DNA from 4 places in the Bacillus sp. FJAT-27231 genome. Region 3 is predicted to be linked to each of the others. Evidence: riboswitches for the same ligand, from Rfam matches in the RefSeq annotation. Region 3 holds a riboswitch; each other region holds the start of a gene.
What was found. A riboswitch is a leader RNA that binds a small molecule or an ion and turns the genes downstream of it on or off. The one in region 3 is predicted to bind cyclic di-GMP.

Region 1 (7,593 bases), 2.1 Mb from region 3:
TCTCAAGCGGAAAGGCGAGGCTTTGCGAATATTTAGCTGCCATTTGGGTGGCCTTTACACTTAAAAACTTCGTCAGCTCACGCAAAAATGTCACGTCTTCCAGCAGTTGTGTGCGGCAGCGATGCAAGGGAATGGCAAAGCAAATTGTCTTCGTCGAGGTTTGAATTCCTTTCGTATAATACACTTCATGTAATAACTCCATTTCCCCAATGTAATCATTTGCATTGATAAAATTAATTAAGGAAACTTTCCCGTTATGGTGGGTGACGTAGATTTTTGCTTTTCCTTCAATGACAAAAAATAAAAAATCCGGCCGCGTGCCTTCTTGGATAATCCATTCATCACGCTGGTATTCATGCACTTCTATAAACTCTTCAATCGGAAAAGAGAATAAATGGGCAATAGAATGGTCCTTTAAATAGTCCTTCCTTTTTTCCTTCTTATAAACTTTCATCATCCACCTCAAAATGTGAGATATCTCATATTTTTGTATGTATCTCCATGATATCATGCAAACAATGGGAGGATCGAGAATGAACACACAACGCTGGATGAGTAGACAATTCTTTAGTTTTTTTATGACATGGGGCATTTTTCTCCCCTACTGGACAGGGTGGATGATTCATACAAAAGGGATTACGGTTTCAGAAGCTAGTTTGATTATGAGCCTAGGTTTGGTCGCTAGAGGCCTTTCTACACTGGTTGTATTTCCTTATTTATCAGGAAAATTCAGCAGCAAAACATTATTAAACGGGATGGCGATTGGCACGCTCATTTCTATTTTGTGCCATATTCCAGCAAGTTCTTTTACCAGTCTGCTTATTGCAACATTACTGCTGAACTTTTTTTATCCAAGCTTAATGCCTGCTTTAGATACTATTGCCGGCTTCCTGGCACAAAATAAACAGTTAAAGCATTACGGGAAAAGCCGCTCATGGGGATCGGTTGGATTTGTTGTCGCTGGCATGATCTTAACCATCTTTACAGGGGCACTTGGAGATGAAGTGATTTTATGGGCGCTGTTGCTCTGCACAGTTGTCTTCTTATGTCTCGGCATGATGCGTGCCCCCGCTGTTTTAGCGGAAAAGCCGACAGCAGCACAGCCAAAAGCGGGTGGCATGCTCAAGTTATTTCGCATTAAACACTTCGGTCTTGTGCTTGCTATTGTTGTTTTACTGCAGGCGGCACACGCTTCTTATTACAGCTATGGTTATATTTTTCTGCAGGAGATCCATGCACCTAAATATTTAATTGGCGTCATTATCAACATTGCTGTGATCGCAGAGATCATTTTCTTTTCCATCGCCGACCGGCGCTTTCAAAAATTTTCTGTCGGCTCCTTACTGGCACTCGCTGCACTTGGTTCATCTTTACGCTGGATATTAGTATTCGCTTTTCCGAGCGTTATTGTTTTCTCTATTGCGCAAGCGTTACACGCCTGCTCCTTTGCGATGGGGCATTATGCTTTTATGAAATACTTAATCAAACACATTCGACAGGCGCAAATCCCGAAAGCACAAGGCATGTATTCAGCACTGGCCCTCAGCTGGAGTACAGCTGTATTTACAATTTTCGGCGGCTATTTATATGAAATAGAGCCGAGATACGCCTTTATCGGAATGATTGTGTGCAGTATCCCATCCATGCTGCTGGCGCTTGTTTATCGGCGATTGGGATACAAAAAAGAAGTTGTGGTTTCTGTTTAAATGGTTGACCTAAGAACAGGCTTGTCTAAATGAGATGAGCCTGTTCTTTTTTCGTCCGGGGCAATTTCAAGATGTTTTTTCCTGTATCCTTGCACATGAAAACCTTGTAGCGCAATAAGATGCCAATACCGCGATTAAAGGATCTTCGCTAGATAAGATTGAATGGAGTGAGGCAAGAGTTGAAAAAATAATCCTTCATACTTAATATCAAGTAAACCAGCAACAAAAAGTAAAATAATAACAAAAAGTAAAATTGGTTTTCTATTCTTTTTAGACATCCGCTTCAAAAGGTTCCCTCCATTAAAAAATACATTCATCGTAACTTGTTCATTATATATGAATCTGCCGAAGATGATTGATATTTCTCCGTTCATATTTTATAACGGACTTTTAACATGCTACTTCCTTGAAATAATGATAAATCTTTTCCAGTTTCTTTACCTGGTTTCCTTTTGGACTTTCCATATTCCCGAACTCAAAGAACTTTACTTTCTTGATTCCCACAAAATTAAATAAAGCTCTTTTCATTAAAATTTTATGTGCATTATTCAACTAGAGAAATGGATAGTGAGCAGGCCCCTTCATCGTAGACACACAAACAACGGATTTTCCTTTCAGAAGCCCCTCTGGGAAAAGTCCTTTTCTATCTCGATAGGCAAAATTAGAAGCAAATAATTGATCGATATACCCCAGCAGCATAGCAGGTGGTCTTCTCCACCAAATTGGATAAATAAAAACAATCTTGTCAGCCCACATCAATTGTTTTCTATATTTTTCAGTATGAGGATCGGTATGCATGTCACGTCTTCGTTTTTGATCGTTAAACACTAGAAGTGGATTAAATCCCTCTTCATATAAATCTAACACTTGGATCTCCTTTATCTTTGTGTTTTCGTTGCTTCCTTTCATCACTTTTGTAAAAATACATAGTTTAAGCTGTTATGATTTGGATAGGTAAAAATGACGAGCATCTTCATTATGGACGCACCCCTTAATTATCATTTGATAACAATTTTGTTATTCTGTCTATAAGAGGTGAGGAAATGGACAAACATGCTCTTTTTTATAAACTTGTATCCTTTACAGCTTCTGTTCATCATGTAACGCACGAATTAACGAAAAATGCGAAGCCAGATTCAATCTCACAAGTTCAATACAACATGCTTGAATATATTGCAGTGAGTCAACCGGTAACACCTAGTGAAATCAACGAATTCCAGAATATGTCTATGCCGAACACAAGTCGCGAGCTTAGCAAGTTAAAAGAGAAAAAATTAATTGAAAAAATCACGGATAGCCAAGATCGGCGGAAACAATACATTCGTCTCTCACATGAAGGAGAAACGGTAATGAAAGAAGCTTTTGCAACGATAGAATCCCGTTTTCAAGAGCGAGTAAAACGTGCTTCAAAAGAAGACTTAGCTGATATCGAACGCGCAATAGACATTCTTCAGTCAAAATTGTTTTACCGTTAAATACGAACAAGCTCCCTCAATTGAAACTTAAGGGAGCTTGTTAATTTATTATTGATGAATTCAAAAATATAGCCTTTTTCCATAGCAGCGTATATGTCTAAGTTAACTCGACCTGCCGTGTTTCTTTCCCTAGAAATGCAAGTGTAAGTACACCAATAACGATACTGGCGCAAAACAGCCCAAAAATGAAGCCAATAGAATTACCTGCTGCCACAAGTGAACCAACAAGAAGCGGTCCAAGGATCCCGCCTACACGCCCGATCGAGGCAGCCATACCGGCCCCTGTCCCGCGAATGACAGCTGGATACTGTTCAGGAGTGTAGGCATATAACGCCCCCCATGCTCCGAGGTTGAAGAAGGATAAAAAGATACCTGACACGATAAGAACTGCCGTCGTTTCTGCATTGCCGAAAATAAGCGCAGAACCCGCCGTCCCTAACAAATAGGTGACAAGCACAAACTTTCTTCCCATTCGTTCGATGAGCCATGCAGCTGTAAAATAACCTGGCAGCTGCGCTAGAGTCATGATTAATACATATTCGAAACTTTGAATCATACTAAACCCTTTCATGACCATCACACTTGGCAGCCACAGGAACATTCCATAGTATGAAAAAACGACCGTGAACCAGACCATCCAAAGCACGAAGGTAGAGCGTGCGTATGTCTTCGACCAAACATCTCGGACGTTTTGACCAATTGACCGTCTCTCCGCTTTTTTCGGTGAAAATGCCGGAGAATCCGGAAGCTTTAGCCGCAAATAAATAGCATAAAAAGCAGGTAAAGCACCAAGGATAAGAGCTACTCTCCAGCCATATGACGGAATAATAAAATAGGAAATAAGTGCGGCAATCAGCCAGCCAAGTGCCCAAAAGCTTTCAAGCAACACAACCACTCGTCCGCGCTCTTTCGCCGATACACTTTCTGAAACGAGCGTTGAGGCGACAGGTAATTCTCCACCAAGCCCCATGCCAATAAAAAAGCGTAGAACTAAGAAGGCAAAAAGGGTCGTCGTTAAAGCAGAGATACCGCTCGCAAGCGAAAACAGTACTAACGTAATAATGAATATATTCTTCCTGCCAATCCGATCTGCCCATAGACCGAAAAGGAGTGCGCCAACAGCCATTCCGATGGAGTTCACACTGCCGATCCATCCCATCTGTTCTGGTGTCAGTCCCCACTCTGCTTTCAGGGCTGCAATAATAAACGAAAGCATCCCAACATCTAGTGCATCAAACATCCAGCCGAGCCCTGCAATGCCGAGAAGCTTTCTCTGTGAAATTGTTCTTTCTGCCATCATCTTTACCTCCGGTGTCTTGACAGTTGTCATTGCCATTTCACTATAATCGGATTCAATGGAAAAAACAAGGTCTATTTTTCTGAAAAGGCTTTACTATGAACCCTTCATCCTCTGCTAAATTAATAGAAGAAAATGACAGATAAACCCTAAAGGGTAATAGGGAAAAAAGGAAATCATTAAAAGATTTACCCTCTGCTTAAAGGTTTATACACCCTCAGATTAAGAATATAAACTATATCTCCATTATCATTGCGCCTATCACCGATTGAAGAATATTAAAATGTTGACCGACGAAATCATATACAGTATGACAATTAACGATAGATTTGAAAATTGTTGATTCATTTTGTCGATGGAAATTAGTTCTTTTAGCCTAAAATTCCATTTATAATAATTTTATGTATGAGATGTTCGATATATCGAAGTGGCCACGGATCGTATCAGTACATCAATTACTTGCAACATTGGTTGAAATGATCACTTATTCATCTCAAACCAATCATTGGCGGATAAACGTTGAAGTATATCCTTTACCAGGGTACTTAGGTTATATGGAAAACGAACCTCCTTTAAGGGATGCTATGAAGCATAGTCTTTATTTGGACACTTGGACTATGTGGAGCAAGTAGTGTAACCGACCCTCTTATTTAAAAAAATACTATTTAAGAGGAGAATACTAATTGATGCTAAAAGTCTATTCAAAAAAAGTTATTTCTACTGTTGTAGCTAGCTCTCTAGTTTTTGGACTCGGTAATGCTGTTATGGCTGCTGCTCCAAAGGTTGAGACAAAACAAACTGGGCGTACAGAGCAAAATGTTCAGACTGGAGTTATTAGTTTCGATGAGATCACGGTGCCAAGATTTGCGAAAGAAATTCAATTAACCGGTACAGTCCTTATTGATGGGCCTCAATTGGTAGTAACAATTCCAGGAGCAAAAAATATAACCGTTACTAAGGTTGGAGATACACAGTGGAAATATGAAGCAACGGTTGATGTTTCGGCTCTCAAAGGTGATAAAGAGTTTGCGATTTCTGCCTATACCATTTACGCGAATGGGAAGAACGCTGGCAGCATTCATACAAGTGCACCTACGGTAAGCCAAAAAGTTCATATCCCTTATGTCACATCGACTGTTGCTGAAGATACAGAATGGACTTCTTATAATCGCTCTGTTAATGAATTCACTTTGTCCTATAATGAGGTTCAAAACTGGTCAGTGGGTGATCCTGTCATCACCGCAAAGACATTGGCTGTGAACGGTGTTGAATCAGAAGTGACCGTTCTAGGGAAAGCCATTGAGGTTCCGACTGCCATTCAAGATTTTAAATTTTCACAAGAAGCTCTAACTTGGGAGTTTGATACAAATACTAAAACCTATTCAGCAACTTTTAATATTTTAGTTACTGATAGTAAAGACCGTACCACGACTGAATCGGTAACGAAAACCGGTTTGCAGCCAGGTCAGACCAATACAGTTTCTCATGCTCTCTCTGACGGGTTTGGAACGATACCAAAGACTCACGAATTTGCCGTACCTGCTGCTCCGGCTGTTGAAGTGGTTCCTGTCGAGTTAAGCAATTTAAAGCTGACTCTACAAGCTCAAAACAGCAATCAGTTTAAGATATCGGCAACATATACCATCGTTTATTCCGATCATTCAACGAAAACTGAAAACGATAAAGTATTAGAAGGCAATATCGCAAACCCAGGTACTCAAAATCAAAATTCATCCTCAAAAGATTATCAAATTGGAGGATTTGTCTATAACGTTACGGTGACTTACAATTCTGCTAAAAAAGATTATGAGGCAACTGCCGTCTTAAAAAAATAACCAAGCAACACAAGAGGCTGGACTTATTGGTCAGCCTCTTGTTATTTTCAGAGCTGATAGCCATGTTTTTTATTTAGTAATATTCTTAAAAACCTTATTTACATACAGTGCCTTTCATCGTAATATGCCGAAGGAGAATTTGATGTGTACCTAGTTAAAGCTGGATTTACATTCATTTGCCTATAGCAAAACAATTAAGCATCCATATGATAATAATCAGGTAAAATCACTTTATTTCCTCTCTAATTTCCTCGGTAATAAGGAGGCACATACATGATTATTAGAAAAGCCAATCAGAAAGAGATCGATTTTATTTTAAATTTTTCACAAGAGGTGATCGAAGAAGGTTCAATGGGATACCTTAAACCTAGTCGGGACAATATTATAAGCGAGATATTCAAACCTGCTCTTGAAAATGGAGCTTACTATTTGGTAGCCGAGAAAGAAAATACCCTATTAGGATGGATCCTAGTCGGGACAAATATTGATCTTTATTCCTTTGAAGAAATTGGATACCTTCTTGATATTTACGTTTTCTCTCCATATAGAAAATCGGGGATAGCCAAAGAACTCACACAGGAAGCCTTAAAACGGTTAAAACAAGACCAGTATAAAAAAGTTCAATTAAGTATTTTTTCTGGTAATCACTCAACAGCTCTTTGCCAGCAACTTGGTTTTCAAGAAGTGCTAACTGTTTTTGAAAGACCTCTCTAAATTCCTTAGTGACCCTATCTAGACGTTTCTTCATGATGGGGTTCTCCTTCCCCTGTCGTTTGCCAAACGGTCTTTTCCTCTACACGTGATACAACGAAATGAATAGACTTTGGTTAATATCGTAGTATCAATACCAAGTGACAATCTGATAAAATGTAAAATATAACAAAGTGATCTGAAGAATGTCAGCAGTCTCCCCCTCGATGACCATACTCAAAGTCTTCTATCTTTAATTTTGAGGATAGACAAGCTTACTTAACCTTGCACCTTTGTGAATGGATAAAACCGAAGCCATCGTCGATCTGAAATAGTTTAAATTTCCGTAGGTGATCATATGAAAGTGTCAATAGAGGAAATAAGCAAAGAATTAGAAGAAGAAATCCTCATTAGATGTCACGAAATAAATGACGAAATACATGCAATGGCAAACAAGCTGAAAATCGACATCCCTATTGTACTCGGATATCAAAATGATCAAGTTCATCGTATTAAGCTTAGTGATATCTATTATTTTGAGGCAGTGGACGGAAAGGTTTTTAGTTACTGCAAGGACAACGTTTTTGAGG
Region 2 (7,593 bases), 460 kb from region 3:
CCTGATTGCTTTGCTATCTCCATTCCTTTCGTCAAAGCATGATAGCTCACTACATGGCCGAGCCCATTATCTCCATCTACGGTAAGTACTGAGCCGCCTCTTTCCAACTGGATAGCAGGAGCAGCATTTATCCGTTTATCCATTAACCTTTTCATATAGATAGGCAGCCGGCTGATGCCGTGGCTATCAACACCCTCTAGGTTTGCTTGAACTAATGATTCAGCTACGATACTAGCATCTGCTTCCGTTATCCCCACGCTTTTTAATACGGATTCACAAAAAAGCTTTAAATCAGATTCTGCATAACTGTACACAGCCTATCCTCCTTTTTCTTCATCTAAGCATGGTTATATAGTTTTTGTAGCCACCGCCTTCCAAGCAGCCAGTTTGTTGCGCGACAAATCCTTTGAAGCATAGAAGACCTTTCCTTAGCTCCCGCTTTATCCTAATAGCTTTTGTCCTTCCCATTTACCTTTTTAGTTTACTTCTATAAGTATGAATTAAGTTAAGGATCCTCCACTCTTTTATTAAGGCATCGATAAAATTCTATCTTTCTGGCGGAGAAATTCTTATGGGCTAAATAACAGGTTCAACCGTTTGCGTCATTTTATGAGCGTTTTCAGATTGCTGCTCTTCAAAGTTCAGCCATACTAAAAGCGCACCTGCCAGCAGGTGCGCTAATCATAAAAAATCAAGGAGTTCTACAGCAAGAAAAGAATTTTCTCTGCTTAGAAAGAATTATTTTAATTTTTCTTGTAAAGCTTTTTCCACATGGCCTGGTATATAATCAGATACGCTGCCATTATGAGAATAGATTTCCTTTACGATACTTGAACTAAGAAAAGAATATTTTTCACTCGAATGAATAAAAAAGGTTTCGGATCCTCTGTACAAGCTTTTATTCACCATCGCCATTTGTGCTTCGTACGCATAATCGGTTACCGTTCTTAATCCTTTTATGATCGCTCTAATATCATTTTTTCTCATGTAATCAATGAGCAGACCTTGAAATGCCGTCACTTTTACTTTCTCGTTTCCAGCGAACGTTCTTTCAATCAGCTCTCTTCTCTCATCGATGGAAAAGAGCGGACTTTTCTTAGAGTTCACCATGACAGCTACTACAATTTCATCGAAAAAATCACTTGCTCGATTAATGATATCAATGTGCCCGTTCGTAATCGGGTCAAAGCTTCCTGGATATATCGCTTTCATTTCGTTCTCCTGAGTTTTTTGTTCATCATAACATTCCAATAGCCTGATTGGAATAGTTTTTTCTTTTTAGCAGCAGTTTATCCTGTACTGGCTTATTCATTGCTTTTCTAACACTTTGATATGTAAAAAGGAAAGACCCCGATATTATTCATACCGGCTATCTTTCCGTGTATTTTGATTGAAGAGTTTCACTTTAGATGTTCCGCTATCTTCATGACTGCCTCGTGCCTTTTCATCTTTTTTAATTAATCCTTCCAATACTTCTAAAGCATCCTCAAATTCTTTATAGTTTATTTGCTTTGTCGCTAATAACGAACAAAGCATAGCATAAGCAATCGGTTTAGTATCCATTTCCACTATTACGTTCATATCAACATTCGAGTTCCCGCTGTTTGTAACTTCAGTTTGCGTCAACTCGTTATCAGCCATTCCCCTTCTCCCGAAAAAAGAAGAAGCAGCCATTCTTCCAAAAGGAGGCCTTTGCGGTTCTGCCATTTTATTTCCCCATTTCAATTTATTTTCAGGCAGAAAGAATGGTGGACTCTTTCTGCCCCCCAAAAATTAAATATCAAATCTCTGACTTTGTGCTTGTGCTTGATCTTGGTCTTGGTCTTGGTCCTGGTTTGAATTTGCTCTTGAATGTACTCTTGCAACAGAATCAGAATCTACATTGATGTCGAGACGGATCGTTGTATTGCCGCTGTTAGATACTCTAGCAATATTCGTATTACGGTCAATGTTTTTCAAATCGTTGTCATTATCATTGATGTTTCGCAAGTCAATTTCATCTTTAATTCTATTTTGTAGATTGCTTCTTACATCCACTTCGTCCTCAATGTTTACATTTGTTGTTGTTCGATTTTCTTCATTCGATCTTGAACCATTGTTGCCGCGGTTGTTTTTATTATGTTTGTTTTCGCCTGGGAACCATACTTCACTCATACTCATATTCTCTCCTCCTTTTTCCATTTCTTACTATAATGTATTCTTTATCTCTTTTTTTGAATGGACAAACCATTTAGGGGATTAGCTTGTTTTTAAAAAGATATTGTTTGTTCTTTATGAAAGGCTGACTGTATGAATAAAATAAAAGCATTCGCTTCATGATAAATATTGATTGTATTTATTCTATATTGGAAATGAGGATAGGCGGATGTACTATTATAAAGAAGAGTTAATCAATATGATTAAGCCTGATCAGCCAGATCCCGAGGCAGCAAAGGTATTACAGGAAATTTTAGGCGGGCACTTTGGAGAAATGAGAACGATGATGCAGTTTTTCTTTCAAAGTTCCAACTTTAGAGGAAAAGATACTCAATACCGCGACTTGCTTCGCGGCGTATTCTTAGAGGAAATTGCTCATGTGGAGCTTGTACAAAACACAATTAATCAATTGCTTAATGGCTCAGGTGAATCAGCTGTCCCAGGAAATGCAGGGATGGACGGTGCACCTCTTGATGATGCTGTCAAACATGCCAACCCCCATCATTATATTATCGGCGCCCAGGCCTCGCTTCCCGTTGATGCAAGCGGAAACCCCTGGAATGGATCGTGGGTATACAGCCATGGAAACCTTATTAGTGATCTGCTTGATAACTTAGTGCTTGAATCTACTGGTGTCCTGCAGAAGACACGTATTTATGAAATGAGCTCCAATCAAACGTTCCGAGAAACACTTGCTTTTCTAATTGTCCGGGACAACGCCCATCAAAACGCTTTTGCCAAAGCACTTGAGACACTAGGCGTTGACTGGGGCAAACTCTTCCCTGTTCCGAATTATGACATTAATAAATATCCGGAATGCAGAAAGTACGTAGAGATGGGGTATCATAATGCCCAATTTAACTTCAGGTTGGATCCAACAAGAATCGGTGAAATCTTTCAGGGAGAATCGCCAAGCCGGAATAAAGGAGAACTTGCAGTAGTCGATCCGCCGAAGGGGTTCCCTGTTCCAATGCTTCCTGAAATGCCTAATGAGCATAGCCCAGGAACAAAAGACATGAACTTCTAATAAAAAGAAAATTTTCGTTACGTCATTTCCTTTTGACTAACTATCTAAAACATACTAGAGGACGGCTCTTTAAAAGCAGCTAATGCTGCCAGCAAGAGCTGGCCTTTTCCATTTTTTGATCGCTTTTATATATTACCCATTAGTTAATAGTCATTTTTCGACTTAATTTGACTCCTTTCATTGCTATTTAAGTTGCCCCCGCGCAAAATCAATAGTAATATATCCTTAGACCTTTAGTTTTATATACTATTTCTTTATCGCCTTGTTTTAGGCGTCTAGCGGTTAATCTATTAAAATACAGTTTTTAAAATCTTACTATTATTCATTGAAGGGCAAAACCCGTGAAAGCGGGCGACGCAAAGCCACGGGCCTACAGCAGTGCTCCTGCCAAGGCAGCCGGGTTGCCAAATTGAGTTCACCTCAGCTTATATATAGAAAGATGGCCTTCTCTGAATGTATTTTAAACTCTTAGCGAAGGTGTGAAATATGAATAAATCAGTATTAATAGCAGATGACTCTCTTTTCATGAGAACTTGGCTGAAGAGCATTCTGACAGCTCATAACTATGAAATATTCGAAGCTGCTGATGGTGCAGAAGCTATAGCCGCGTATGCGCTTTACAAGCCTAGTCTCGTTCTCATGGATATCACGATGAATAAATTAAATGGCTTGGAGGCGCTGAAAAAAATTATAGAATTTGACCCTTCTGCCAAAGTAGTGATGTGCTCCTCTCTCGGTCAAAAACAACTAATTATAGAAGCATTGAAGTTAGGAGCTAAGGACTTCATTGTAAAACCATATTTCGATCAGTTAATCCCTATATTAGACAACATTGAGTAACCTCCCCAAGAGGGTGCCGTGCAATCGCATCCTCTTTTTCTAGCCATTTATGATTCTCTCTTATTTTTTATTCTCTCGCCTCTGTTTCATTGTCTTCTCAAACTATCATTCATTTAAAGCAAATTTAAAAATTAGAAGAGTCATCAGCATCACCTTCCCTTTCCAAATATGTATGGCAGAATTAAAATAGAACTAGTAAGCTAAAAGCAGAAAGGCGGAAAATATGAATGAAAGATGAACAATATCCGATTGGTTTGTTTGAATGTCCACATAACATATTAGAGGAGGACCTTCACTATTGGATCGGTGACATAAGATCTTTGCCAAACCGTTTAAAAGCTTTAACCAAAAATTTAGATAAAAAAGAACTAGGTTATACATATCGAGAGGGAAGCTGGACCATTCAACAATTAGTTCATCATATTGCTGATAGCCACATGAATGGCTATATTCGCATGAAATTGGCTTTGACAGAAGAAATTCCAACGATCAAAACATATGAGGAGTCAAAATGGATAGAGCTATATGACTCTGAGCTGCCTATTAACATTTCGTTAAGCTTACTAGAAGGATTGCACGCAAAATGGGCCTGTTTATTAGAACATTTAACACCTGTTCAACTGCAAAGACAGTACAAGTATCCTAATGGAGATGTTATGAGAATCGAACAAAGTATTGCTCTTTATGCCTGGCACGGTAATCATCATTTAGCCCATGTCCAGCATGCTTTAAATCGTTAAGAAAACGTTAGTTGCAAGCATGGGGTTTCTTCTAATTTAATCAAATGATGTAACTTTTTGGTTACTTCTGTCGAACCTCTTTCTCTTCTTTTTTTCAAGTTGTATAATATATCCGAACGCACACGAACGTGTACTTTCAGATATATGATTAGGAGAGATAGACGTTGATTATCCAGGAAACACTTGAAGAGTTAATGATTCAAATTAATACTGTTCGTCATTTAATGATTTCAACCGGGCTGCAAAAAGGGCTTAATGATTATGAAACTTTAAAATACAGTGAAGAACTGGACAAGCTTATTAATAAATATCAATTAGTTACTTGGCCATGCCATCCTAAGACAACTTAAGAAATCTCTCCCGTTTACATACTTTATAGTTTACTTCTTTGCCAATAGCGAGAAATTTCTCTATCTTTTTGCATATCCCGCCTATTTTTGGGTAAATTACTTGCAATCAGGGTTACACGGCATCCACCTTCACACACCACCAAGAATAACCTTGATTAGCCAGGCGCAGGCCTGGCTTTTTGCTATTTATTATTGTTGTGATTCAGCAATCCTAGTTCGTGATCATCTCTATTATTCATTATGTTATAAGAACGGAACTATTTTCCTGGTTATTACCAAACAAAAATATCCATTTATCTCCAATTAACTAACTAAATACAATAGAAGCTCATCAGCCTTTCCGTCTATCCCCCATGTTCCCTGCTGACGAAATACCTTTTAAGTAAAATAATCATTAAGACTCTTTCATTTGTTACAAACATATTTCATAATTATATTTTGTGGAACGCTGTTACAAAGGAGAATGGTCTTGATTCCAGTTGAACTTATTTGTCATGAACTTAAACGGCTAACGGATGATTATTACAAATGTGAGAATCCTACTATCAGAGAACAGATACATTCTGATATTAAACTTTTAAGCACAGCCTTATTTCTTGTTGGCCAGTATGAGTAAAAGCTATTAATTCCTCTTTTAACCGGTTCGTTCTTTTAAGACTCACCGCTTTAAAACTGGCTGCCTCTTCCCAAAAATGGGCAGGAGCCAGTTTTTGTTTACCTTATTCTTTGCATCCATCCAAACTTCCCCTCATGTGCCTGTGCAGGTTTTGTCTGTTCACACAATATTCTTCATCATTCATCTACTTTCTTCCATAGAGCTATCTGTAAGTGCACGGAACCAGCTTTTGTCCTCTGAATCTAATGCCATATTGATATGCAGACGTACTAAGTCCTTCATATCTTCCGAAAGAAGCTGACTGTCTGCTTCGGCGAGCTGATGATGACTAAATCGCTTCTCACCTTCTACTTTTCCATTTTTCACTACACAAACAAGTGCTCCATAAGAATCCGATTCCAGAATAAATCCTTTTGCATTGTAGGATGTAATGTCTACCCATTTACCTTCTGTATACATCATGGTCGCCTCCTTTTTAACAGACTCTCCACTTTTTTCTAATTTTAGTCGCTCAAAAAGAAGCTGACGGTTAAATCTATAGGTTTCAGCATACCTATGATGAATGTAGGTCTATTCTTTCTGGCTATGGTTCGTTAGGCTCTTTCATTCCTTTTTATAAAATTAATGGAAGAAGTATTAAATCACTAAAGGTTATATTCAATAGATGAAAATTTTGTTAGGATATAGATTGTGAAAGCCATGGGAGGAAAAGTCAAATGGATCATAAATTATCATTAATATTTATTGGTATAGCCGCCTCATTGTGGGGAATTATCGGGGCGTTTGTTACGTATCTCTACGAGCTGGGATTTACCCCTGTTCAAGTGGTCGCGCTGCGTTCCCTAACGGCTGCTTTATTCCTAGTCGTCTACACTTTTTTTAAAAATCGCGATCTGTTAAAAATTAAGGCAGCCGACAGTAAATATTTTGTAGGGACCGGGATTATCAGTATTGTCTTTTTTAATTGGTGTTTGTTTAGTGCGATTGAAGAAACATCCATTTCAATTGCCTCTATTCTTCTTTATACAGCACCTGCTTTCGTCGTTCTTTTCTCTAGATTGTTATTTAAAGAATCGCTGACAGTTCGTAAGCTTTCCGCCCTCCTGATTACCTTTATCGGTTGTTCGTTTGTCATTGGGATTTTACCTGCTATGAATGAGACCATCTCTTTTTACGGTTTTATTCTTGGGCTTGGATCCGGTTTATTTTACGCACTTTACAGTATATTCGGGAAATTTGCTCTTAAAAAGTATGATTCTTTGACTGTTACGGTCTTTACTTTTCTGTTTGCCGCAGCAGCTATTACGCCATTCAGCGGCGTCTGGCAAGCCGGAACTTTATTATTAAATATGAAAGCTTGGGTATACATAATTGGACTAGGTTTCTTTTCAACTGCGTTGCCATTCATCCTTTATACGAAAGGATTAAGCCGGGTAGAGTCTAGCCAAGCGTCCATCATAGCCACGATTGAACCTGTTGTGGCCTCTCTCGTAGGGTTTTTAATTTTTCATGAAAAGTTAAATGTCTGGCAATATCTTGGCATTGTCTTGGTGATTGCAGCTGTCATTATTGTTCAAGAATCCGCAAAAAAAAGAGAGAAGCAAACAATCATTTCAAAGAGATCTTCCTCTTAATTACTGAACGCCCTCACATTAGCCGGGGCGTTCTCCTTTACGTTCAGATCACTTTTTATCTATGTGTCACCAACAAGCATAACAGCATACGCTATAAATAAGGAGGCGATCTGTTTTATGAAAAGATATCCCTATAATGATACGAAAGTCAATTCCTTATTCCCGCCCGGCCAGTATTCGTACTCCAGTA
Region 3 (7,593 bases):
AGCTGCATGAACAAAACCCTGCTGCGCATTTACATTTCCAATATGCGATTTTAAAAGTATTACCAAGAGATATTACAGCGTTAGAAGCGGTTGAATTTGAAAACCTATTTAAACGAAAACTACAGACAATTCTGTTTGGTTATAACTATAATTAAACGGAAAAAATGAAGCCTTTACAATCTGAAATTAGTGAAACGGCTAACATATTCACTAAAGTCAATTGCGGAGATAAAAACCTTTACATTAAAAGAAAATTTAATATCTTTGAAGAAGAAATTAACCAAAGCTGGGGTTGTAAAAAGAGAAAGCTTTTTTAAAAAGCTTAAAGAATAACTGTGTTGAAGCTATAGGCGTTCAGAAAAGTGCATTCAATTACTAAAAAAACGGACCAAAACTTCAGGAGGAGGCGGGAAAAGAGTTTTCATAATAAAGATTGATTTTTAGTTAACATAATATAAATTATAGGAAGTTGTATTAAAATATCTCATTTCATAAGTAAACTTTTAATATTGAGATATTTTAAAGATGAATTAATATAAAATCTTAATCACCGTTTTCATGATTCATTTCAATCGTTAGCTGGATCTAATTCTAATAGCTGCATTCTTTTGTTGAAAATAAAAAATTCAGTTTCATTGTAAATTATAAATAATTAAACTTAATCATTCACATGTGTGAATCATAGTTAATCTAAGTTTTCTTACTAGATCATAAATTTAATTTCTTATTCACATGTTTCATTGCCTTAATTTTTCTTTATACTTAGAACTTTTTTGTTGTTGACCTCTCTCTAAAAAATTTTGCTTCATATCCCAATTTATTGGATTTATTTTTTATGTAAATAACTCAATGACAACCTTCGATCATCACATCTAACTCTCTCCGCTCCTCCACCCTTTCGTTAAATATTTCTATAAATTTCATACAGTTGCCTTTGTGTCAATACCAAATTTTGGTGTTGTTTATAGTTGGAATTACTCCTGGTACACAAAAAAGCACCCTTCTTTATAAGAAAGGTGCTTGCGATAGCAAACTACTTTATCTGCGATTCAGTCTTCAAAATTTTGATTTCATCATGGTCACTGCTTTCCGTGCCATTGCTAAAAACGATTCTCGTATGAAATTGATACGAACGATTGCCCGATAAAGGAGCTAGCTTAGCCGGCAGACAAAATGTGAAAGGAATTTGGTCCGATTCATTGGAGTCAATCGACTTTGACATTAATCTTGTGACAGCTCCTTCGATCAATTGCTCCGTGTGTTCCTGTTTGTCTACTACGACCAGATCACATTCTAGTCTCTTAATGTTCTGTTCGAACCATCCACCTTCCAAAGAAAAATATCCTGTTACTTTTTCTCCTGGGATAAATTCTTTCTTATCTAAAATAAGATGAATGTGTGCTGAACCGACTTGTAAAAACCATTGGCTTATTAATTTTCTAATCACTGCTGGTAAATCCTCCCGCGCAATTGCTTCAAACTTATCCAATCATTATTTTTTCCTCTGTATATCGATAACGGTCAGGCTGGCGATTTAACGTAAGCGCTATGGCTAATGTTAATGGACCTAACCTTCCTGTAAACATCGCCAGGATGATGACCACTTTTCCAATAGGTGTCAAGTCCGGCGTTAGTCCCATTGATAGCCCTGTCGTGGCAAAAGCCGAAGTCGCCTCAAAAACAATCATGAGGAACCCTTTTCCCGTTTCCGTAATCGTTAAGATCATCGTGACCATCACAATAACAGACAAACTGCTTAAAATAATAGTAAGAGATTTATAGATTAATTTATAATCAATTCTTCTTTCAAAAAAGACAACTTCTTCTTTTCCTTTTATCTGGGATATGACAGCGCCAACCAATGTAGCAAACGTTGTCGTCTTAATTCCTCCTCCTGTAGACCCTGGAGAAGCCCCAATGAACATCAAAAAGATAATCAAAAACAAGGACGTATCGGTTAAGTCAGCAATATTAAGTGTATTCGATCCCGCTGTACGGGCTGTGACTGATTGATACAAAGCCCCTAAGAACTTCCCTGTCCAAGATAAAGGTTTGAGCGTTTTAGGATTATGGAGCTCCAAAAAGAAAATAAGAGCTGCGCCTACTGCGACTAGCAAGAAGGTTGTCACTAATACAATCTTTGTGTGTAAAGATAAGTGCTTCCTCTTACGATATTCATATAGTTCATTCATGACGACAAATCCAATCCCACCTAAAATAATTAACGAACAGACGACCAATACCACAACGGGGTCGTCAACGTAGCCCGTGAAGCTTCTATATCCTCCCATAAGGTCGAATCCTGCGTTGTTAAAGTTAGATATCGCATGAAAAAAACCATAATAGACTGCCTTTCCCACAGGCATATCGAAAGAAAAACGAATAGCGAGCAGTGTCCCGCCTATAAACTCACAGATTAATGTAAAGAGCAACACCCTCCTTACTAGCTTGACGATTCCTTCAATCGCTAAAGAGTTAAAAGCTTCTCTTAAAATCAGTCTTTCCTTGAAAGAGATTTTTCTCCGCAGCAGAAAAGCAAACAGTGTCGCAACCGACATAAATCCTAATCCGCCAATTTGAATAAGGCTTAAAATCACAAGCTGGCCAAAGGTGGTAAACGTTGTGCCCGTATCTACTACGACTAAACCCGTCACACAAGTCGCAGAAGTAGCTGTAAAAAGGGCGTTTAAGAAAGATAATCCTTCTCCATTTTGAGTAGCAGCCGGCAGTGTTAAAAGATAGGCACCTAAGAAAATAACGAGAGCAAACCCGCCTGCTAAAATCTTTGGTGGGTCCATAAAATAACCAGATTTGCTGTTAACCATACGATCCCTTCATTTCCTCATCATAATTTTCTTTAAAAAGAAATAATGCTATAACGCTGCCTTTTTAAAAACACAAAAAGAACACCAAGGCCTTACTCAGTGTTCCTACAAACAACACAAAGCAAACCTCCTTCCAAAACGCTGATGGGGTTAGCTGTCGGACTCGGACTTTGAAAGTAGCCCTACCCTCTAACGAAGGATTCACCCCGAGTGCTATGCACAAAGATGGGTCCCCCACTCCATAAGGATTAAGCAATATAAGGTCGATTTTATGTAAATATTAAATTGATAATAGCTACTATACTCTCGGAAAAACCATTTGTAAAGACAAAATAAAAGAAATTAAAAGCTTTAAAACGTAGTTGTTAATGTATTGAATATCTTTTGTTTTTATTCAGACGGCTCTTCATCTACAGGAGAGTGAATATGATCCTTGTATGTATCGATATATACCTTTCCATTAGCAGCTAGAACCGCATATACAACTTCACTTAGTTGTAAGCCGCGTTTTTTCAATTGAGATCCCAGCCAGCTAGATTTTAAGTTATTCTGCACGAAGTTAGCATGTATAATTTCACCGTCCATTACAAGCTCTATCGGAAGCGCCTTTTCTGGCTGAACAGCTATTGTTAAGTCTTGCTTTATTACATTACGGAATTCTGGTTTCTTCAAAACAGTGAGCGTTCCATTTGTTTCAATAATAGCGAATAGAACCTCATCGATATTAAAAACATCTTTCTCTCTCAACTGTTGGTTTAAATAGTCTAAAGTATAACGCATTTTCTCCATATTTTTCTCTAATATTTTCCCATTTTGAATAATAACAGTCGGATCTCCTGCGAAAAACTTTCTAGCTTTTCTATTTTTTAATGAAAGAAACGCAATTAAAAAAGCGATTAAAACAAATTCAGTAAACGCAATCACCAGGTGGTGTGTTTTCAAAGCTACATTAAAGGAAAGGTTAGCAATAATAGCGCCAATGGTAATGGACGCAATAAAATCAAAATACGTCATCTTGGAAATGGTTTGTTTTCCTAAAAATCTTGCGGCAACAAATAACATTCCAAAAGCAAGAACGGTTCGTAAAGTAACTTCCAAATAGTCTGCCATATCGCCTCTGTTCTCCTTTTTGATACTTAAAGATTATTTTATAGAGTATAGCCAACAATGATAACCGCTATTCTGCTTACTAACGACACTTTCAGACAGAATGTTTTTTACTTACTCACGTTTTACTGCATGAAGGATTAATGCGTTACTTCTTTAAAATATAAGAATAAAGTTCTACATTTTTTTCATAAATTGGTATATTATTTATCTATACACCATCTTAAAGATCTATGGAGGCAAAGAAAGATCATCTGCATTTGGGCGCTTTGGGTGATTGGGAGCCGGTAGCGCAACCGACCATAAAATTTAACTCTAGGAGGACGTTTTATGGCTATGTCTAAAAGTGCCAAATTAAACAGAATAAAAGTCTCAGATCCTAAGAGATTAGAACAGATACAGTTTATTGGCATTACCTCAGAAAAACTTCAACGTATCAACGAACAACAAGACGTTTTAGCCCCCTTTATACCTGAAATTGTTGACAGATTATATGAAGAAATTTATATGATTGAAAGTTTAGGGGAAATTATTGATGAACACTCTACTCTCGAAAGATTAAAGCGGGCACAATGCCGCTATCTAGAACAGTGTTTAACTGGAATGATCGACGACACTTATATTAAGGGTCGTCTGACTATAGGAAAAGTTCATTCTAAAATAGGACTAAACCTTCAATGGTATCTTGCGACTTATGCTAAATATATAAATGTCATTACAGAAATCGGCCAGTCTATATTGCATGAAAAGCTCGTGCCTTTTATTAATGCTTTGCAGGCCCTTTTCTCTTTTGATATGCAGCTGACGATGGAAGCCTATAATGAATTTGAACTGGATCGAGCCGTACACCCTTTAAGATATGAACTCAAAAAAATTCAGTATGAGAATGGTCTTACAGATGAGGATCTTATCTGTTTAGATGAATTTAGCGGTCTTATTTCGTTTCAAGCATCAAATCTTAGTGAACTGTTCCAGGATCTCTTGGCAGAAAGAATTAGAAATCATGAATCTCTACGCACTCTTATGTACAGTAAAGATTATTTTATCTATATTAGCAGCCTAGTTGTTCAGTTTTTCCAAGAGCGAGTGTACCGCAAGCCAGAAATTTTCTATCGTCTTATTCAAGATTGGAGCCGCTTAATTATCAATAATAAAATCTCTCACCAGCATTTTCAGATGATTGGAGACTGTTTAGAGGAAGCGTTGAAAAAAGTTTTCCTCTCAAATGAAAACCATTCTCTTGATCCGAAACTTTTTAATTATATAACAGCCTTTGATCGTCTTTATAAATTCATTAAATCTTTAATACAAGAAACGGTCCAGCCTTATCAGTTTCTACAAAATTTTCAATTTCTTGATGTTTACGCCTATGAAATTAGTTCGACCGATTTTGGCCAAATTACTTGGGTCAATAATAAAATGCAGAAATTGTTAGATACGAAAAAATCAAATACTATATTTCCTCAAAACTTTGGAAGCCGGTGCTATGAACTGATTTTTAACCGAGCGGTCCCTTGTACAGAATGCCCGCTTTTAAATAAAAGAGATCATGCTACGTTAACATTAGAAATGGAAGAAAAGGTGCCCCACTATTACAAAGTAAGGCCATTTTCTGTTAACAATATTTTTGATCTGTCACGCTCTCTTCTCGTGATGCAAGATACGACAAAGGAATCAAAAATATTATTCGACACACTGGACAGATTATTGAAATTAGCAGAGTTTCGCGATGATGATACCGGCACGCACGTCTATCGAATTGGTGTTTTATCAGGAATGCTGGCAAAGCTTATTGGAAAAGATGAGCAATTCGTTGAGAATATTTCACTTGCTGCCCGCTTTCACGATATAGGAAAAGTAGGGATTCCAGATTCCATTCTGAATAAGCCAGCTAAACTGACGAATGAAGAATGGGAATCGATGAAAACACATTCTCTTATCGGCCATCGCATTTTATCGAACTTGGAACTGCCTGTTATTCAAATGGCCGCGACAATTGCTTATACACACCATGAGTGGTGGAATGGAAAAGGATATCCAAATGGGATTGCAGGTGAAGCCATCCCATTGGAAGGACGAATTGTAGCTATTGTAGATGTATTCGATGCTTTATTATCCAAACGTGTCTATAAGGATGCTCTCTCCGCTGAAAAAGTCAAAAAGATTTTAGAAGAAGGAAGAGGAAGACAATTTGATCCATATCTCTTGGATTTGTTTCTTAAGATGTGGGAAGATTTTCTCGAATGCCGCACACAATTGGCTAGACTATGAAGGTGACCTACAATTTCATTTTAGAGGAGAATCGGAATGGTAAAACAGCAAGAAGAAATAAATAATACACTTGTTCTTAAAGCAATGGAAAATAATTTGGCTATGATCCAGTTTGATCTTAATCGTCGTGTATCCTATGTAAACGATAAGTTCTCTGAAACAATGGGTTACACCAGAGAAAAAATGCTCGGTATGCATCACAAGGAGCTATGTTTCTCTCATTTTTCCACTAGTCCGGGTTATGAGCGATTTTGGCGGGATTTAACTTTCGGCAAAAGCTTTCAAGATAAAATTGAACGAATAGATGCAAAGGGGAATCGTGTCTGGCTAGAAGCAACGTATATGCCTATACGCGATCTAGAAGAAAGAAGCGTTATCGGCATTTTAAAAGTAGCAACCGATATAACGAAAAGACAAAACATCGTCTCCCAAGTGGCAGATGAATTACAGGAGATGGCAGAAGTGCTCAGCGTAAGCTCCGAAACCGGCATTAACCGCAGTCAAGAACTGCTCCTGACGATTAATAAAATTGCAGAAATCTCTTTAGAAAACACCCATACTTTGGATGATCTTCAACAACAAACGAAGGCCATCCAAAGTATTGTAAAAACCATTCGTGAGATTGCGGCCCAAACCAATTTATTAGCGCTAAATGCCGCAATAGAGGCAGCTCGCGCTGGCGAGCATGGCCGAGGGTTTGATGTAGTCGCTAAAGAAGTTCGAAAGCTTTCCATTAGTGTGGAGAATTCTATTATCGAAGTCCGGGACAATATCGAAGGAATCACAAGAGAAATCGCAAAAATTACAAATGGCATAACACGTGAACAGGAGAATGTTGAACATAGCCAGCAACAAGTTCATGTAACAGTAGAAGATTTCATGAACATTTCCTCTTCTGCAGAAAAACTAGATGCCCAAGCAAAGGAATTCTCAAAAATAATTTAATAAGTAAAAAAACCTCGAATTGAATAGTTTTCGAGGTTTTACTTATTAAATTTATAGTTCACATAAAATGCATTAATTCGCTATTCTGCTCGTCACTTACAAACTTTGTCTTTCATGTGCCAGCAGATAAATCAGCCCTTATCTTCAATTTATACCAAAAAGGTTACTCTAACCCCTTTTTTATTAGTTCTGCATAATAATTAACATCGCCATCAGAATCCTGCCTAAAAATTTCTAAAAGCTCTTCTACCGTTTCTCTTTCTTTTTCTAGCTCACTTGTTTGCAATAGATACAGAACAGCCATTGCTGCGGACACTCTTACCTCTTTATTCTCATGCCTGCTTAACTCTAACAATTTTTGGATAAACCATTGAATATCGATTGATAGACTGGTTGACATGATATCAATCGATTCAACCATGCCTTCAATGTTGTTGGCATGTAT
Region 4 (7,593 bases), 1.1 Mb from region 3:
TCGTGGATCTTATCCGAGAGAGCTGGAAAACCATCGCTCAAAAAAGACAAGTAGAAGTCGAGGAAGAAATCTTTTTACGGCAAGACCCTATTGACCTCGATCAAGAAATCGTTAGTATCTTGCAGCGTACGGCTGAGGAAATGAAGGAGCCATACAGAACCTTTGCCAGCATGGCAGTTCACGACGCTGCCCACATGGCGGCTGTCACAAAATCAGCGATGATCTTTGTAAAAAGCATCAATGGGAAAAGTCATTGTCCAGAAGAGATCAGCCTCCCTGAAGACATTGAAAAAGCGGGAAACTTGATGTTAAAAAGCCTTATGAATATCGACCGGGAGTTATCAAAAAATATGACGGAGAAGAATGGTACCCAAGTATTCAGAGAAGCAGCTAATAGATAACATTATTTTTAAAGGGAGCAGGTAACTGTAAGTGGCCAGCTCCTTCTTTTTATATTTTCAAAAAATGCTATAGATAGATGAGAATGTGCTATAGTTGGATATGGAGAGGAATTTTTGTGACAGAAAAAATATTCTTCTAGTAACATTGACTTACACACAGTCCAGTTGTATTCTTAATTGAGTATATTTTAGGAATAATTCCTAAAAATGGATTTGGATCAAGTGCTGTAAAAAAGAAGGTTGTTTATGATGTAAAGAATGTATAGTTGATTTTCAGACATTTTTTAGAGTCGATAATAAGAATTGTTCTAGGTACAGCATGTCAGAGAGAAATGTTTCTGAAAGGAATGGATTTACAATGGTCAAAGATAAAGTGAGAATTGAAAAAGATTTTTTAGGTGAAAAAGAGATTGCTTCAAATGCATACTATGGCATCCAAACAATGCGTGCTTCTGAAAACTTTCCTATTACTGGTTACCGCATTCATGAGTCATTAATCAAAGCGTTGGGGATAGTGAAAAAAGCAGCGGCATTGGCAAATATGGAGACTGGCCGTTTACATAAAGAGCTTGCTGAGGCCATTGTCCAGGCGTCAGAAGAAGTAATAGAGGGAAAATGGAATAACCAGTTTATTGTCGATCCAATTCAAGGCGGGGCTGGTACTTCAATAAATATGAATGCGAATGAAGTAATTGCGAATCGCGCACTCGAATTATTAGAGCACGAAAAAGGTAATTATCGTTATTTAAGCCCTAATAATCATGTGAATATGTCACAGTCTACGAATGATGCTTTTCCTACTGCTATTCACATTGCTGTACTCGCATCGCTAGAAAGCTTGCTTACGACGATGAACGAGATGCACAAAGTCTTTAAGGAAAAAGCGGCGGAGTTTGACCATGTAATTAAGATGGGCCGTACTCACCTTCAGGATGCTGTTCCGATCCGTCTAGGCCAGGAATTTGCTGCGTATAGCAATGTCGTAGAGCGCGACATGGAGCGAATTCAGCGATCACGTACTCATTTGTACGAAGTTAATATCGGAGCAACAGCTGTCGGAACAGGATTGAATGCTGATCCGGCCTATATTAAGAGTGCAACTAACCATTTAGCTGCATTAAGCGGGTTTCCTCTAGTGAGTGCGAGCCACCTCGTTGACGCGACTCAGAACACAGATGCGTACACTGAAGTGTCTGCGGCTTTAAAAATTTGTATGATTAATATGTCTAAGATCGCTAATGATCTCCGGTTAATGGCTTCCGGTCCGCGCGCAGGGCTTGCTGAAATTAGCTTGCCGGCACGCCAGCCTGGCTCATCCATCATGCCCGGAAAAGTCAATCCGGTCATGGCAGAAGTGATCAACCAAATTGCTTTTCAAGTAATCGGAAATGACCATACGATTTGTTTAGCTTCTGAAGCAGGGCAGTTTGAGTTGAACGTGATGGAGCCTGTATTAGTGTTTAATTTACTTCAATCTATCAATATCATGAATAATGGATTCCGCACTTTTACAGAGCGTTGTCTTTCTGGCATTGAAGCGAACGTAGACCGCATGGAAGAGTATGTAGAAAAAAGCGTAGGAATCATTACAGCGGTTAATCCTCATATTGGATATGAGGCGGCTGCTCAAATCGCGAAAGAGGCGATCGCAAGCGGTAAGTCAGTTCGTGAACTGTGCTTGCAGCAAGGAGTTTTAACAGAGGAAGAAATAGATCTTATTTTAAATCCTTTTGAAATGACTGAGCCGGGTATTGCGGGTTCTGCGTTTTTAAATAAGCACACTGTTAGTGCGAAATAGTCACGAGTAACTAAAAGAGCTTTCGAAAAAAGTGTAGGATGATACACTTTTCGGAAGCTCTTTTTATTTATTAAACTGATGTGCTTCCGTCTCAACTCTCTTCATTGCATACATTCTTTTATCTACGTACAAATTAAGAGAAGTTGAATTGTATGACTTGGAGGGGTAATCATGAACGTTGCAGATTTTTTGATTATTATGGGCGCTGTTGTGTTGGCCATTGTTTTCATTATCCTTGTTGCTTTTCTAGTTTATATGGTTTTATTTGACCGCAATCAGAAAAGCCATTCGATTCTAAGAAATTACCCGCTGCTTGGGCGAGTCCGTTATTTCCTTGAAAAGATCGGACCGGAGATGCGGCAATATTGGTTCAACAGTGACACTGAAGGACGGCCTTTTTCTAGAGAGGATTACGAACATATCGTTAAAAGTGCTAAATATAGCCGTGATGTTGTTGGGTTTGGATCAAAGCGCGATTTTGAAGAGGAAGGTTTTTTTATACGGAATGACATGTTTCCGAAGTTAACAGAGGAACTGAAAATGGATAAGGAGGCAAAGGTATTAACGCAAAGATATATTTTATTAAAAGATCCTCTTTTCATGCAAAGAGAGGAAAAACGGGAAGACAATGAAGCGCTCGCTTATTTATTGCATGATGAAGACGCAGTAGTGATCGGACCTACTGCAGAGCAGCCTTTCATTGTTAAAGGATTGATTGGCATGTCAGCAATGAGCTACGGTTCGCTAGGCGATCGGGCTATTACAGCCTTATCAGAAGGATTGGCCTTGGCAAAGGGATCGTGGATGAATACAGGAGAGGGTGGATTGTCTCCTTATCATTTAAAAGGCGGCGTCGATATTATTATGCAGATCGGTCCGGGCTTATTTGGGATTCGTGATAAGCAAGGCAACGTCGATTGGGAAGAATTAAAACGAAAAAGCGAAATCCCCCAAATAAAAGCATTTGAAATTAAGCTGGCTCAAGGTGCTAAGGCACGCGGCGGGCACATTGATGCGGAAAAGGTAACTCCAGAAATCGCGGCGATACGAAAAGTGGAGCCATATAAATCTATTGACAGCCCTAATCGCTTTCGAGATTTTAGTGATGTACCGGCCATATGTGAGTTTATGGAGAAAATTCGCAATCAGACTGGAAAGCCAGTCGGGATGAAAATCGTAGTCGGCAGCAATGATAGTGTAGAAGAGTTGGCTAAGTATATGAAGGAAACTGGAAAAGGCCCTGACTTTATTACGGTGGACGGGGGAGAAGGCGGAACAGGAGCTTCTTACCAAGAGCTAATTGACAGTGTTGGATTGCCGATTAAATCGGCTTTGCCTATTCTTGTAGCGACTCTTCAGAAATACGGAGTGCGTGAACGGGTAAAAATTATCGCTTCCGGCAAGCTGTTTACCCCCGATAGGATCGCGATTGCTCTGGCGATGGGAGCAGACCTTGTTAATATTGCACGTGGGTTTATGATTACGGTCGGATGTATTCAGACATTGAAATGCCAATCCAATATTTGCCCGGTAGGAGTGGCGACGACTGACCCTGATTTGCAAAAAGCACTCGTTATTGATGAAAAGAAGTACCGGACAGCGAATTATTTAATCACGCTTCGACGAGGGCTGTTCCGCCTTTCTGCTGCTGCGGGTATCGAATCGCCTATTCATTTTGAACCGAAACATGTGATGCATAAGGACGACAAAGGAGTCGTCACTTCACTAGAAGATATTTTCCATGAGGTAGAACGCCAAATAGGAACGGATCAAAGTGTGAAAAAGAAGGATGAGGCTCCTTATCAACAACAGCCTTCTATTGAGACAGGTCTTATTTAAAAAGACACAATTCATTCTAGCTATTTTTTTTATAAAATGTTTAAACAATTGCTGCGTTTCCTCCGATAAAAAAAGAGTAAAAGGCAAACTTGGTGAAAGCCAGGGGCGCAAAGCTACGGACCTAAGCAGTGAAGACTGTATGGCCGCCGGGCTGCCATTCTCCTCGTAATTGAAGAGCAATGGCCATTCAATCATGAGGAGGAAAAGAGGATGGGCAAAGTAAGAAAGTTGTTTTTGCTAATGGTTGTGTTATTAATGGCATTCCTAATGGTGAATGAGAGAGCGGCGGCAAGTGAAGGAAGCGGGCCTCGTTCCACATGGTTATGGGATACGCAACAAATTGTCACAAATAAAGATCAATTGCTTACTTTCATGCAAGAACATCAAGTTAGCCAAGTGTATTTGCAAATTAATGGCAGTATTTCAATGGATCGTTACAAAGAGTTTATTAAACAAGCACGGCTGAAGGGCATACAAGTACATGCATTAGATGGCGCTCCATCTTGGGTATCGAGCCAGGGACTTTCCCAGCAGCGCAGCTTTTTCTCATGGGTAACAAATTATCAATCAAAGGCATTACCGGAAGAACAGTTTACAGGCATCCATTTAGACGTGGAACCTTATTTATATGCAGACTGGAACAGTCAGTATAAGAAAACAGTTTTAGCGTATCAAACACTTTTATTAGAAGCTCGGCAGTCTTCTCAGCGCTTAGGTTTGCCTCTTGCAGTAGACATTCCGTTCTGGTTTGATGGACAGTCTTATAGCAATACTTTAGGAAAAGGAAAGCTATCAGAATGGGTCATTTCCAATACAGATGCCATTACGATCATGGCTTATCGCGACACTGCCATTGGAGCGAACGGTATTATTGAGCTCGTACGCAACGAAATGAACGACGCTGCATTGAAACATAAAAAGGTATCGATCGGAGTGGAAACAACTCCTTCCGCGGAAGCAAATTTTGTCTCTTTCTATGAAGAAGGAGAAAGCTATATGTGGGAGCAATTAAATAGCACTAGCTCTTATTATGAGCAACTTTCTAGCTTTAATGGCTTTTCCATCCATTCCTTACACGGCTGGATGGCATTGAAACCATAAAATATGAAACGCGACTTTTTTAGTCGCGTTTTTTGTTTGCTTTTTCTTTCTTTACTAAGTTTGTGGTGTGAGAAAAAATTTTTTGTTAAGTGAAATAAGTACTACATAATCTGGGTTAAACGTCCGATATAACTTAATAAAAACTTCGCAAAAGAGGGAATAAAATGATGATTTTAAATAATTTGAAAATAGCTCAAAAGCTGTTAATGCTAATTATTCTTTTTGCAGTGATGGGAAGCGCTGTTGGTATGGTGGGGTACAAGAATATGAGAGACATGGCTTCTGGATCAGAAACCATGTATAAGGAAAATGTACAACCAATCGATTGGCTTGGACGGATTAATACTAATAACCGTGCGATTGATTCTTTTACGTTAGAGGCATTAATTACTAAAGATTCGGCTAGATACAATGAGTTAATGACGAATATTAGTGATGCGATAAAAGAAAATAATGAGAACATGAAGAAGTATAAAAAAACAAACTTATCTTCCGAAGAAGAGAAGACATTAGAAGTTTTTCAAACAACGTTACTTCAGTTCTCGGAAGTGAGACAACAAGTGCTCGATTTGGCTAAACAAAATAAAAAGGATGAGGCATACGCCCTTTATGTTCAATCGGCAGCTGAAAAACGCACGCAAATTAACAAGGCGATCAATGATTTGCAAGAGTATAATGAACAGTTAGCGAACAAAATTAAAGAGAGAAACAATGAGAAATTAAAGACAGCTACATCCATTTTAATAACAGTTAGTTTAGCAGGAATCGCTATTTCCATTTTAATTGGACTCGTGATAACACGAAGCATTGTGAACCCAATCAGACAAATCCAATCTTTAATGTCCCGAGCTGAAGATGGCGACTTTACAATTGCAGGAAGCTATCGTTCTAAGGACGAAATTGGGCAGCTTGTTTCCTCTTTTAATAACATGATTAATGGTTTAAAACAAATTATCAAAACAGTTAGCGAAACCTCTGAGCTCGTTGCCGCTTCTTCTGAGGAGTTAAGTGCTAGTGCCGAGCAAAGCAGCCGAGCGGGGGAAAGTGTTTCCATTAACATCCAAGAATTAGCTAAAGGCTCAAGCCGGCAATTACAGAGCGTCGGGGAAAGCACCAAAATTATCAATGAGATGGCAGGCTATGCTGAAAAAATCACTTTAAACGCGGAGCAGGCATCCCAAAAGGTAGCCCAAACGTCTGATATGTCATCTGAAGGAAAGCAGTCTATTGAAAAAGTCGTAAAGCAGATGAATTCCATAAACGAAAATGTGACAGGCTTAGGAATCTCTATAAGGGGACTTAGTGAAAGTTCAAGTGAAATTGGAAGAATTAACGAGGTTATTACAGCGATTGCGGCGCAAACCAATCTGCTGGCATTAAATGCCGCCATTGAGGCAGCAAGAGCAGGAGAAGCGGGGAAAGGCTTTGCTGTAGTAGCTGATGAGGTGAGAAAACTTGCCGAACAATCGGCAGCCTCAGCCGAACAAATCACAAATTTAATTGAAGTCATTCAGAACAATACAGGCCAGACGCTGCAATCCATGAAGTCAGCGGCAACAGAAGTGGAGGCCGGTCTGACTGTCGTACAAGAAGCCGGAGACTCCTTTGAGAAAATTGAACGCTCTATTCATGAAGTTGTAACCCAAATCAAAGATGTGGCTAGTGCCATTAACGAATTATCTTCAGGCACCGTACAAGTAGCCACTTCTATGAATATCGTAAAAGATGTAGCAGAAGAATCAGCCGCAAGCAATGAAAGTGTATCCATTGCGACAAAAGAACAGCTAGTGTCGATGGACGAGATTTCCACAGCTTCCGCTACTCTAGCGAAGATATCAGAAGAGCTGCAGCAGTTGATTACGAGATTTAAAGTGTGATTCTAAGTTGTGTTTATCAGGCTCTTGAAAGCATTAAGTGATTGAACGGCTAACGCAAAAATAACTATCACATAAGAGAAGACAAAGGCTGGGCCATCTAAATGCGAAGATTTAGATGGCCCAGCCTATTATAATACTCTCGAAATGTGTAGTTGGTCAATGTACTAGCGTGGAGAACGATTTAAGAGCTGGCGTTTATCGTAATGGCTGATGCTTTCTCATTGCAGAAGAAGCGGCTTATCCATTTTTTTGTATCATTCGTGATAACAAGCTAGTTCTATTCGTCACACCTAACTTTTTATAGATATTCTGCAAATGCTTTTTTATAGTGTGTAAGCTGACAAATAAATGATCAGCCATCTCCTGATTAGTGAGTCCTAATTGTAACAAATCACAAATTTTTTCTTCACTAGGTGTTAACTTTACATCTTCTATTGGGCTATTATTGGGTGAATGCTTGAGAATGTACTGAAGCTTGAGCGAGATAAAATGAGAAAGAAGGTCGATGCTGTTAGCTGCTTTATCATTAAAGCCGGCATTCCCCTGTTCTCCTATGAAGGAAATTCCACCAATTAAT

Region 1: it holds a riboswitch for cyclic di-GMP, as region 3 does, so the genes downstream of both, AC623_RS19650 (hypothetical protein) here and AC623_RS09480 (HD domain-containing phosphohydrolase) in region 3, are expected to answer to the same signal.
Region 2: it holds a riboswitch for cyclic di-GMP, as region 3 does, so the genes downstream of both, AC623_RS11850 (response regulator) here and AC623_RS09480 (HD domain-containing phosphohydrolase) in region 3, are expected to answer to the same signal.
Region 4: it holds a riboswitch for cyclic di-GMP, as region 3 does, so the genes downstream of both, AC623_RS04415 (hypothetical protein) here and AC623_RS09480 (HD domain-containing phosphohydrolase) in region 3, are expected to answer to the same signal.

Annotation. Positions count from the first base shown of each region.
Region 1 covers NZ_LFZU01000001.1:4,103,843-4,111,435, forward strand. The annotation lists gene yeiL (transcriptional regulator YeiL) at 1-454, opposite strand, end outside; gene AC623_RS19625 (MFS transporter) at 534-1,706, shown strand; gene AC623_RS19630 (hypothetical protein) at 1,841-1,993, opposite strand; partial or broken gene AC623_RS19635 (NAD(P)H-dependent oxidoreductase) at 2,097-2,683, opposite strand; gene AC623_RS19640 (MarR family winged helix-turn-helix transcriptional regulator) at 2,750-3,181, shown strand; gene AC623_RS19645 (MFS transporter) at 3,279-4,478, opposite strand; cyclic di-GMP riboswitch class II at 5,047-5,130, shown strand; gene AC623_RS19650 (hypothetical protein) at 5,162-6,313, shown strand; gene AC623_RS19655 (GNAT family N-acetyltransferase) at 6,587-7,027, shown strand; gene AC623_RS19660 (LytTR family DNA-binding domain-containing protein) at 7,362-7,593, shown strand, end outside.
Region 2 covers NZ_LFZU01000001.1:2,486,863-2,494,455, forward strand. The annotation lists gene AC623_RS11825 (Ldh family oxidoreductase) at 1-314, opposite strand, end outside; gene coaD (pantetheine-phosphate adenylyltransferase) at 739-1,212, opposite strand; gene AC623_RS21505 (hypothetical protein) at 1,357-1,707, opposite strand; gene AC623_RS20795 (hypothetical protein) at 1,774-2,160, opposite strand; gene AC623_RS11845 (manganese catalase family protein) at 2,366-3,223, shown strand; cyclic di-GMP riboswitch class I at 3,545-3,632, shown strand; gene AC623_RS11850 (response regulator) at 3,710-4,063, shown strand; gene AC623_RS11855 (YfiT family bacillithiol transferase) at 4,291-4,803, shown strand; gene AC623_RS11860 (aspartyl-phosphate phosphatase Spo0E family protein) at 4,968-5,153, shown strand; gene AC623_RS11865 (hypothetical protein) at 5,950-6,231, opposite strand; gene AC623_RS11870 (DMT family transporter) at 6,486-7,403, shown strand; gene AC623_RS20800 (DUF2642 domain-containing protein) at 7,521-7,593, shown strand, end outside.
Region 3 covers NZ_LFZU01000001.1:2,026,789-2,034,381, reverse strand. The annotation lists gene AC623_RS09500 (GIY-YIG nuclease family protein) at 1-155, shown strand, start outside; gene AC623_RS09495 (sporulation protein) at 1,034-1,489, opposite strand; gene AC623_RS09490 (TrkH family potassium uptake protein) at 1,482-2,825, opposite strand; cyclic di-AMP (ydaO/yuaA leader) riboswitch at 2,950-3,090, opposite strand; gene AC623_RS09485 (DUF421 domain-containing protein) at 3,216-3,935, opposite strand; cyclic di-GMP riboswitch class II at 4,159-4,243, shown strand; gene AC623_RS09480 (HD domain-containing phosphohydrolase) at 4,263-6,203, shown strand; partial or broken gene AC623_RS22300 (PAS domain S-box protein) at 6,240-6,614, shown strand; partial or broken gene AC623_RS22295 (methyl-accepting chemotaxis protein) at 6,816-7,148, shown strand; gene AC623_RS09470 (SMI1/KNR4 family protein) at 7,312-7,593, opposite strand, start outside.
Region 4 covers NZ_LFZU01000001.1:923,532-931,124, forward strand. The annotation lists gene AC623_RS04400 (Zn-dependent hydrolase) at 1-401, shown strand, start outside; partial or broken gene aspA (aspartate ammonia-lyase) at 753-2,199, shown strand; gene AC623_RS04410 (FMN-binding glutamate synthase family protein) at 2,371-4,038, shown strand; cyclic di-GMP riboswitch class I at 4,111-4,197, shown strand; gene AC623_RS04415 (hypothetical protein) at 4,249-5,139, shown strand; gene AC623_RS04420 (methyl-accepting chemotaxis protein) at 5,307-7,016, shown strand; gene AC623_RS04425 (helix-turn-helix transcriptional regulator) at 7,254-7,593, opposite strand, start outside.